3 regions of the Streptomyces saintjeani genome follow, and region 3 is predicted to be linked to each of the others. Evidence: predicted binding sites of a transcription regulator. Region 3 holds the regulator's gene; each other region holds the start of a gene.
The links. The regulator HrcA, encoded in region 3, represses chaperone genes, less so after heat shock. The targets are predictions, from matches to a motif close to TTNGCACTCNGNNNNNCNGAGTGCNAA.
Positions count from the first base shown of each region.

Region 1: a site for HrcA is predicted at 1,480-1,506, ahead of groL (chaperonin GroEL). Genes of this name have one in related genera too.
Region 2: a site for HrcA is predicted at 1,603-1,629, ahead of groES (co-chaperone GroES). Genes of this name have one in related genera too.

Region 1 covers NZ_CP189624.1:4,219,582-4,222,831, reverse strand. Annotated here, with positions in the region: gene thrC (threonine synthase) at 1-129, shown strand, start outside; gene ACQCO7_RS19040 (MoaD/ThiS family protein) at 126-401, shown strand; gene ACQCO7_RS19035 (cold-shock protein) at 846-1,049, shown strand; gene groL (chaperonin GroEL) at 1,638-3,250, shown strand, end outside.
Region 2 covers NZ_CP189624.1:5,710,920-5,714,169, reverse strand. Annotated here, with positions in the region: gene groL (chaperonin GroEL) at 1-1,035, opposite strand, end outside; gene groES (co-chaperone GroES) at 1,148-1,456, opposite strand; gene ACQCO7_RS26130 (polysaccharide deacetylase family protein) at 1,671-2,549, opposite strand; gene ACQCO7_RS26125 (polysaccharide deacetylase family protein) at 2,546-3,250, opposite strand, start outside.
Region 3 covers NZ_CP189624.1:3,114,295-3,117,544, forward strand. Annotated here, with positions in the region: gene dnaJ (molecular chaperone DnaJ) at 1-1,066, opposite strand, end outside; gene hrcA (heat-inducible transcriptional repressor HrcA) at 1,067-2,083, opposite strand; gene ACQCO7_RS13905 (MBL fold metallo-hydrolase) at 2,204-2,905, shown strand; gene ACQCO7_RS13910 (DUF3097 domain-containing protein) at 2,947-3,250, shown strand, end outside.

The DNA of each region.
Region 1 (3,250 bases), 1.1 Mb from region 3:
CCGTCCCTCACGACGGTCGTCCTCAATACGGGTGACGGCCTCAAGACCCTTGACGCGGTCGCCGGGACCGGCCTGACCGCCACCATCCGCCCGACCCTGGACTCCTTCCGAGAGGCTGGCCTCGCATGAGCGTGACCGTTCGTATCCCGACCATCCTGCGTACGTACACCGGTGGAAAGGCCGAGGTGGCCGCCGAGGGCGGGACCCTCGGGGAGGTCATCGCGGACCTGGAGAAGAACCACACGGGGATCTCCGCGCGCGTCCTGGACGACCAGGGGAAGCTGCGGCGGTTCGTGAATGTGTACGTCAATGACGACGACGTCCGTTTCGAGCAGGGGCTGGAGACGGCGACTCCCGACGGCGCCGGCGTCTCCATCATCCCGGCGGTCGCCGGGGGCTGAGTTCGCCGGTTGACCTAATGTCATTACCGGCGGGTAGTAACCGTCAGTAACGCGTATTACTCATTGTTCATCGAATTGCCCTCTCTGCTTCGAAGCGGAGGGGGCAATTCTGTGTGGTTGAACGAGGTAGGGTTGGGGAACCCGCTTGCGCTCAGCCTTCTCGCATCCGACAAGAAACAGCCAAAGTGTGCGTCTCTTGCGTGGCATTTGCGGCATATGCCCGGCCCGACTTGCCCTGACCTCTGGTGAATTCTCACCACATTCCGGATCGCGTGCGTCCAGAATTCTCGTCCGATTGACCTGTTGCAGACGGCAGTTGGACAGATACATTCAGCCGCGGTCGACGCGTTCCGGCGCACGCCCCCAATACGGCAGGGGGGTGAGGTCTGACCCGGACCCACGAAGTGTGGGTCCGCGCAAGGGCCAGTAATAGGGGAGTTAGGCATGGCTCAGGGCACCGTCAAGTGGTTCAACGCGGAGAAGGGGTACGGCTTCATCGCGGTCGACGGTGGTGCGGACGTCTTCGTCCACTACAGCGCCATTCAGATGGACGGCTACCGCACCCTCGAAGAGGGCCAGCGAGTCGAGTTCGAGATCTCGCAGGGTCAGAAAGGCCCGCAGGCCGACATGGTTCGCGTCACCGCCTGAACATTCGACAAAAGGCCCGCACCTGTCCAGGGTGCGGGCCTTTTGTCGTGGGTGCTGGGGGTCGCCGGGCGAGGTGTGCTTTCAGGGGGCTCTGCCGATGTGCGGCTCCGCCGCGCGGGCGCGACGAGCCACGACGCGCCCGCGCTCGCCTGGCCGCTTCCCTGCTTGCTGCCGACGGCACCGGTCGGACGCCGAGCCGGTCCAGGTCTTTTAGGGGCGCGGGGAACTGCGCGACAAGCCACGACGCACCCGCAGCCGCCCACGCGCCACCACCCCCCACCCCCTTCGCCCCACCCCCGAATCCGCAACTTGCCAGTCCTCCCCCGCCACCCCCGTGACCCGCGCCCTCCCCACCCCGCAGCCCCCGCAAACCCCCACCCTCCACCCGTACGGCCTTGCACTCTCGGGGGTCGAGTGCTAATCATTGGCGTTAGCACTCTCCCTGTGAGAGTGACAACGAAGGACCGAGTCGGTGAGGTTCACGGCGAGGGTGGGGCAAGGGACCACCAGACCGCGGGACCGTCCGTCGCGGGCGCGGGCGCGGTCCATTTGCGGTACTCACCCCCAGTCCTGGAGGGACCACTTCACATGGCCAAGATCATCGCGTTCGACGAGGAGGCGCGGCGCGGCCTTGAGCGCGGTATGAACCAGCTCGCCGACGCCGTCAAGGTCACCCTCGGCCCCAAGGGCCGCAACGTCGTCCTTGAGAAGAAGTGGGGCGCCCCCACGATCACCAACGATGGTGTGTCCATCGCCAAGGAGATCGAGCTGGAGGACCCGTACGAGAAGATCGGCGCCGAGCTGGTCAAGGAAGTCGCGAAGAAGACGGACGACGTAGCCGGTGACGGCACGACGACCGCGACGGTCCTGGCCCAGGCACTGGTCCGCGAGGGCCTCCGCAACGTCGCCGCAGGCGCCAACCCGATGGCCCTGAAGCGCGGCATCGAGAAGGCCGTCGAGGCCGTCTCCGGCGCGCTCCTGGAGCAGGCGAAGGACGTCGAGACCAAGGAGCAGATCGCCTCCACGGCCTCCATCTCCGCCGCCGACACCCAGATCGGCGAGCTCATCGCCGAGGCGATGGACAAGGTCGGCAAGGAAGGCGTCATCACGGTCGAGGAGTCCCAGACCTTCGGTCTGGAGCTGGAGCTCACCGAGGGCATGCGCTTCGACAAGGGCTACATCTCGGCGTACTTCGCGACCGACATGGAGCGCATGGAGTCGTCCCTCGACGACCCGTACATCCTGATCGCGAACTCCAAGATCGGCTCCGTCAAGGACCTGCTCCCGCTCCTGGAGAAGGTCATGCAGTCGGGCAAGCCGCTGCTGATCATCGCCGAGGACGTCGAGGGCGAGGCCCTGTCGACCCTGGTCGTCAACAAGATCCGCGGCACGTTCAAGTCCGTCGCCGTCAAGGCGCCCGGCTTCGGCGACCGCCGCAAGGCGATGCTGAACGACATCGCGATCCTCACCGGCGGCGAGGTGATCTCCGAGGAGGTCGGCCTCAAGCTGGAGAACACCACGCTGGACCTGCTGGGCCGCGCCCGCAAGGTCGTCATCACCAAGGACGAGACGACGATCGTCGACGGCGCCGGGTCCTCGGACCAGGTCGCCGGCCGGGTCAACCAGATCCGCGCCGAGATCGAGAACTCCGACTCGGACTACGACCGCGAGAAGCTCCAGGAGCGCCTGGCGAAGCTCGCGGGCGGCGTGGCGGTCATCAAGGCCGGTGCCGCGACCGAGGTCGAGCTCAAGGAGCGCAAGCACCGCATCGAGGACGCCGTTCGCAACGCGAAGGCGGCCGTCGAGGAGGGCATCGTCGCCGGTGGTGGCGTGGCCCTCATCCAGGCCGCCGCGGTCTTCGAGAAGCTGGAGCTGGAGGGTGACGAGGCGACCGGTGCTGCCGCCGTCAAGCTCGCCCTTGAGGCCCCGCTGAAGCAGATCGCCGTCAACGCCGGCCTCGAAGGCGGCGTCGTGGTGGAGAAGGTCCGCAACCTCCAGGTCGGCCACGGCCTGAACGCCGCGACCGGTGAGTACGTCGACATGATCGCCTCCGGCATCATCGACCCGGCGAAGGTGACGCGTTCCGCGCTCCAGAACGCGGCCTCCATCGCCGCGCTCTTCCTCACCACCGAGGCCGTCATCGCCGACAAGCCGGAGAAGTCCGCCGCGCCTGCCGGTGGCGGTATGCCGGGCGGTGACAT
Region 2 (3,250 bases), 2.6 Mb from region 3:
GCGGCCCTGGACGGCGGAGGAGTCACCGGCGCCGTCGACGATCGTGGTGTCGTCCTTGGTGATGGTGACGCGGCGCGCGGAGCCGAGCACCTCGAGACCGACCTGGTCGAGCTTGAGGCCGACCTCCTCGGAGATGACCTCGGCGCCGGTCAGCGTCGCCATGTCCTGGAGCATCGCCTTGCGGCGGTCGCCGAAGCCGGGCGCCTTGACGGCGACGGCGTTGAACGTGCCGCGGATCTTGTTGACGACGAGCGTGGAAAGGGCCTCGCCCTCGACGTCCTCGGCGATGATCAGCAGCGGCTTGGAGGCGCCGGTCTGGATGACCTTCTCCAGCAGCGGCAGCAGCTCCTGGATGGAGGAGATCTTGCCCTGGTTGATGAGGATGTAGGGGTCCTCCAGGACCGCCTCCATGCGCTCCTGATCCGTCACGAAGTACGGCGACAGGTAGCCCTTGTCGAAGGCCATGCCCTCGGTGAAGTCCAGCTCCAGGCCGAAGGTGTTGGACTCCTCGACGGTGATGACACCGTCCTTGCCGACCTTGTCCATCGCCTCGGCGATCAGCTCGCCGACCTGCGTGTCCTGCGCGGACAGCGCGGCGACGGCGGCGATGTCCGCCTTGTCCTCGATCGGGCGGGCGGTCGCGAGGAGGTCCTCGGAGACGGCGGCGACGGCCGCGTCGATGCCCTTCTTCAGCAGCGCCGGGGAGGCACCCGCGGCGACGTTCTTCAGTCCCTCGCGGACCAGCGCCTGGGCGAGCACGGTGGCGGTGGTGGTGCCGTCACCCGCGATGTCGTTGGTCTTGGTCGCCACCTCCTTCACCAGCTGGGCGCCGAGGTTCTCGTACGGGTCGTCGAGCTCGACCTCACGGGCGATGGTGACGCCGTCGTTGGTGATGGTCGGCGCGCCGAACTTCTTGTCGATGACGACGTTGCGGCCCTTGGGGCCGATCGTCACCTTGACCGTGTCGGCCAGCTTGTTGACGCCGCGCTCAAGGGCGCGACGGGCGTCCTCGTCGAACTTCAGGATCTTCGCCATGACAGCGGGTGCCCTCTCGGAAAATCTATGGGTGGAAAAACGCCGCGCCCCCGGCACCCGGCTCCATCAAAGGATCGCGGTGCCGGGGGCGCGGCTGAAAAACTGAAGTGTCCTACTTCTCGATGATCGCGAGCACGTCGCGAGCCGAGAGGACGAGGTACTCGTCACCGTTGTACTTGACCTCGGTGCCGCCGTACTTGCTGTAGAGAACGATGTCGCCGACCTTCACGTCGAGCGGCAGGCGCTCGCCGTTCTCGAACCGGCCCGGACCCACGGCGAGGACAGCGCCCTCCTGGGGCTTCTCCTTCGCGGTGTCCGGGATGACCAGGCCGGAGGCCGTGGTCTGCTCGGCGTCGAGCGGCTGGACCACGATGCGGTCCTCAAGCGGCTTGATGGCAACCTTGGAGCTGGCGGTCGTCACGATCCGACCTCCCCCTTCGGAGATCTCACGGGGTTAACTGTCTGAGGTGGCGACCAGGTGGATCCGTCGTCGCGGGTGCCGGACCTGCCCGTCGCGTTGTTGGCACTCTCCAGTGGGGAGTGCCAGACCTGAGACTATGACCGCGATTAGCACTCGGTCAAGCGGACTGCTAATCCCGGCGCCGTGGTGACCGAGTTTTTCCCTATCGGCGGCCCTACCGGTAGTCCTCGAGTCGCCCCACGGTGAGCCCCCGCTCCTGGGCCTCCCGCAGCACCCGCACGGTCCGCTCCCTGAGGGTCGGGCCGCCGGCCTCGTCGGAGTCCATCGCGACGATGTCGCCGGGGAGGAGCCGGCGGGAGCCGTGCGTGTAGGCGAGCCCGCCGGGGGTCATGGCGGCGCGCCAGAGGACGACGGTGGAGATGCCGCAGTCGGCCGCCGCGCGCAGGGTCGTCGCGTCGTACGTGCCGTAGGGCGGGCGGAAGAAGCGGGGGCGCAGGCCGAAGCGGGACCGGAGCTTGTCCTGCTGGCCGCAGATCTCCGCGCGCTGTCCCGCGTAGGGGAGGCCGCGCAGGGCGGCGTGGTGGAGGGTGTGGTTCTGGAGGTTGGCGCCCACGGACTGGAGGCGGGCGAAGTGGCCGTAGCCGGGGCCCACGACGCTGTCCGTGAGGAACATGCTGACCGGGAGGCGGAGTTCGCGGACCATGTCGATGAAGCGTGGGTCGCGTTCGGCGCCGTCGTCGTAGGTGAGGAAGACGACGCGGTCGGGGGTGGGGATGCGGTCGAGGACCGAGGGGACAGGGGGTACGGGGGTGACGGTGCTACCCGTAGTACTTCCGGGGGACCCGGTACGTCCCGTAGTACCCGTCATACCCCCCGTACCCGTCATACCCCCCTTCACCGGCGCGGGAGCCAGCGGTTTCGTCAGCCCCCAGCGGAGGTACGCCGGTTGCCGCGCGCCGGGCGGGTGGGAGCCGTGGACGCGTTCCGCCGCCTTCTTGCCGAGGCGTTCGATCGGGTCGACGGACTGGGCGCAGCCGGTGACGAGTGTCAGGGCCACGAGCAGGACGGCCGCCACCGGCCCCCGCGTTCTCACAGGTAGTCCTCCAGGCGTCCCACGGCGTACCCCTTCTCGGTGACCATGTTCAGGAACCGGCGGACCATGTCGGGCATCGTGCCCTTCCAGTCGTCCCGGCCTCGGAAGTGGCTCAGGACGATGTCGCCGGGGTGGAGGTCGCGGTCCCACTCGCGGTACTCCCAGTGGTCGACGAAGACCTCCTCGTCCCAGAGTGGGGCGTACTTCACGCCGCACGCCTTCGCGGCGCGCAGGGTGTCGCGGTTGTAGTTGCCGAACGGGGGGCGGAAGAGGAGGGGGCGCTTGCCGTAATGCTTCTGGATGACGTCCTGCATGCCGCAGATCTCGTGCTTCTGCCGCTGGTACGACATACCTGGGAGGTACGGGTGGTGGAGGGTGTGGTTGTTCAGGACGACGCCCGCGTCCCGCATCTTCTTGAAGTACCCGTAGTCCTCCTTGACCAGGTAGTCGGAGAGGAACGCGGTGTACGGGACCTTCAGTTCGGTCATCATCCGCAGGAACGCGGGGTCCTTCTCGGCGCCGTCGTCGATCGTGAGGAAGAGGACCTTCTCCTCGGTGGGGACGGTCGTGAAGACCGGCGGGAGGCCGAGTTCCTCGTGGTCGTCGACCTCGAAGCCGTCCCGCGTCGTGATGACCGGTTTCTTCGCGGGCGGGGCCGGGGGTGTCAGCGGGACCCTCTTCAGCCCCCACCTCTTCGCCGC
Region 3 (3,250 bases):
GCCGTTCCTCGCCCCTCAGCTTGGCCAGTTCCCGCAGGAGGCGTTCCTGTTCCGGGTCCAGCTTCGTCGGTGTCGTGACCTCGACGTGCACGATGAGGTCGCCGCGTCCGCCGCCCCGCAGATGCGTGATGCCCCGGCCGTGCAGCGGGATCGACTGGCCGGACTGCGTGCCGGGCCGGATGTCGACCTCCTCCAGCCCGTCCAGCGTCTCCAGCGGCACCTTCGTGCCGAGGGACGCCGCCGTCATCGGGAGGGTGACCGTGCAGTGCAGGTCGTCGCCCCGGCGCTGGAACATGGCGTGCGGAAGCTCGTGGATCTCGACGTACAGGTCACCGGCGGGACCGCCACCGGGCCCGACCTCGCCCTCACCGGCGAGCTGGATGCGCGTGCCGTTGTCGACACCGGCCGGGATCTTGACGGTGAGCGTCCGCCGCGACCGGATGCGGCCGTCACCGGCGCACTCGGGACACGGCGTCGGCACGACCGTACCGAAGCCCTGGCACTGCGGGCACGGCCGCGAGGTCATGACCTGGCCCAGGAAGGACCGCGTGACCTGCGAGACCTCACCCCGGCCCCGGCACATGTCGCAGGTCTGCGCGGTGGTGCCGGGCGCGGCCCCCTCGCCGTTGCAGGTGTTGCAGACGATCGCCGTGTCGACCTGGATGTCCTTGGTCGTACCGAAGGCCGCCTCGTCGAGGTCGATCTCCAGCCGGATCATCGCGTCCTGGCCGCGCCGGGTGCGCGAGCGCGGACCGCGCTGGGACGCCGTGCCGAAGAACGCGTCCATGATGTCGGAGAAGTTGCCGAAGCCACCGGCGCCGAAGCCGCCCGCGCCCCCGCCGCCGCTCTGCGAGAGCGGGTCGCCGCCGAGGTCGTAGACCTGCTTCTTCTGCGGGTCCGACAGCACCTCGTAGGCGGCGTTGATCTCCTTGAACCGCTCCTGGGTCTTCGGGTCCGGGTTGACGTCCGGGTGCAGCTCGCGCGCGAGTCTGCGGAACGCCTTCTTGATCTCATCCTGCGACGCGTCACGGCGCACGCCGAGTACGGCGTAGTAGTCCGTGGCCACTTACGACTCCGCCAGGATCTGTCCGACGTACCTCGCCACTGCGCGTACCGCTCCCATCGTTCCCGGGTAGTCCATGCGGGTCGGTCCGACCACGCCGAGCTTGGCGAGTGCCTCGCCGCCCGAACCGTAACCGACCGACACGACGGACGTGGAGTTGAGTCCCTCGTAGGCGTTCTCGTGCCCGATGCGCACGGTCATGCCCGAATCCCCGGCCTCGCCAAGCAACTTGAGAAGCACGACCTGCTCCTCCAAAGCTTCCAGGACGGGCCGGATGGTGAGGGGAAAGTCATGTCCGAAGCGGGTGAGATTGGCGGTTCCGCCGATCATCAGCCGCTCCTCGTTCTCCTCGACGAGCGTCTCCATCAGCGTGGAGAGCACGATCGAGACCGTACCCCGGTCCTCGCGCTCGAACGCCTCCGCGAGGTCCTCGACGAGCATCGGTACGTCGCTGAACCGGCGCCCCGCGACCCGGCTGTTGAGCCGCGCGCGCAGATCCGCCAGCGACGACTCCCCGAAGGGCGCCGGGCAGTCCACCATCCGCTGCTCCACCCGGCCCGTGTCCGTGATCAGCACGAGCATCAGCCGCGCGGGCGCGAGCGCCAGCAGCTCGACGTGCCGGACGGTGGAGCGGGTGAGGGAGGGGTACTGGACGACGGCGACCTGACGGGTGAGCTGCGCGAGCAGCCGGACCGTCCGCGCCACCACGTCGTCCAGGTCGACCGCGCCGTCCAGGAAGTGGTGGATGGCGCGGCGTTCGGGCGCCGTCATCGGTTTGACGCCGGCCAGCCGGTCGACGAACAGGCGGTAGCCCTTGTCGGTGGGGATGCGCCCCGCACTCGTGTGCGGCTGCGCGATGAACCCCTCGTCCTCCAGGACGGCCATGTCGTTGCGCACGGTCGCCGGGGAGACGCCGAGGTTGTGCCGCTCGGTGAGCGCCTTGGAACCCACCGGTTCCTCGGTCCCCACATAGTCCTGGACGATCGCGCGCAGCACCTGGAGCCTGCGTTCACTCAGCACCGCGCACACCTCCAGAAGTCCGCCTTGGCACTCTTCACCTACGAGTGCCAGTGTACGGCGGTCGGGTACCACGGGGGCAAGGTCGTCCCCGTCGCCGGATGGTACGGCTAGCGTCTCTGTATGACGGTGACTTGGGAAGAGCTGGGCTGGGAACGTCTCGCGGAAGGCGTCGGCCGCGTCCGTCTGCCGGGTTGGGACTGCACGACGGGGCTGGTGATCACCCCCGGCGCGGCGCTCGTGATCGACTCCGGCTCCAGCCTGGCGGAGGGGGCGCGGCTGCGGTCCGACGCAGAGCGGATCGCCGGCGTCAATGTGACCCATCTCGCGTTGACCCACCCGCACTTCGACCACGTGTTCGGCGCCGCGGCTTTTCCGGGGGCGGAGGTGTACGCGGCTCACGCCGGGTACGACGCCGGCGAGCTGGCGGGGGACGCGGTGCGTAACGGCCTCGACGCCGGGGTCGCCCGGGAAGCCGCGTCCGCGCTGACCGCCCCACGGCACGTGGTCTCCGGCACGTGTACGCCGGTTCCTGGTGTCCTCCTCGCCTCTCTGGGGCCCGCGCACTCGCCGGACGACCTTGTCGTCGTCGTTTCCGGTGCCGTGCCGGTGGTGTTCTGCGGGGACCTCGTCGAGGAGTCCGGTCAGCCGCAGGCGGGGTCGGACGCGGCGGTGTCGCGCTGGCCCGCCGCGCTGGACGCGTTGCTGGCGCTCGGCGGGGAGGACGCGGTGTACGTGCCGGGGCACGGGGCTGTCGTCGACGCGGCTTTCGTACGGCGGCAGCGGGACGCTCTCAGCGAACGGTTCGGCGTGTCGCGCGCGTGAGGGGTCTGTTCGGTGCGGGGGTTTCTCCTATCGTCATCCGAATGCGCCAGTACTCTCCGGACCTCACCCCGCCGTGGAAGAAGCAGGCCCCCGCGCCCGAGATCCCCGCCGACCCCGGCCTCGTCGTCGAGGAGCCCGGCACCGGGTTCTGCGGGGCGGTGATCCGCTGCGAGGCGGGGACGGTGACGCTGGAGGACCGCTTCGGCAAGCACCGGGTGTTCCCGCTGGAGCCGCGCGGGTTCCTGCTGGAGGGGAAGGTGGTGACGCTGGTGAAGCCGTCCGGGGTCTCGGTACGTCCCACCCGTACCGCTTCCGGTTCCGTCGCCGTCCCCGGCGCCCGCGCGC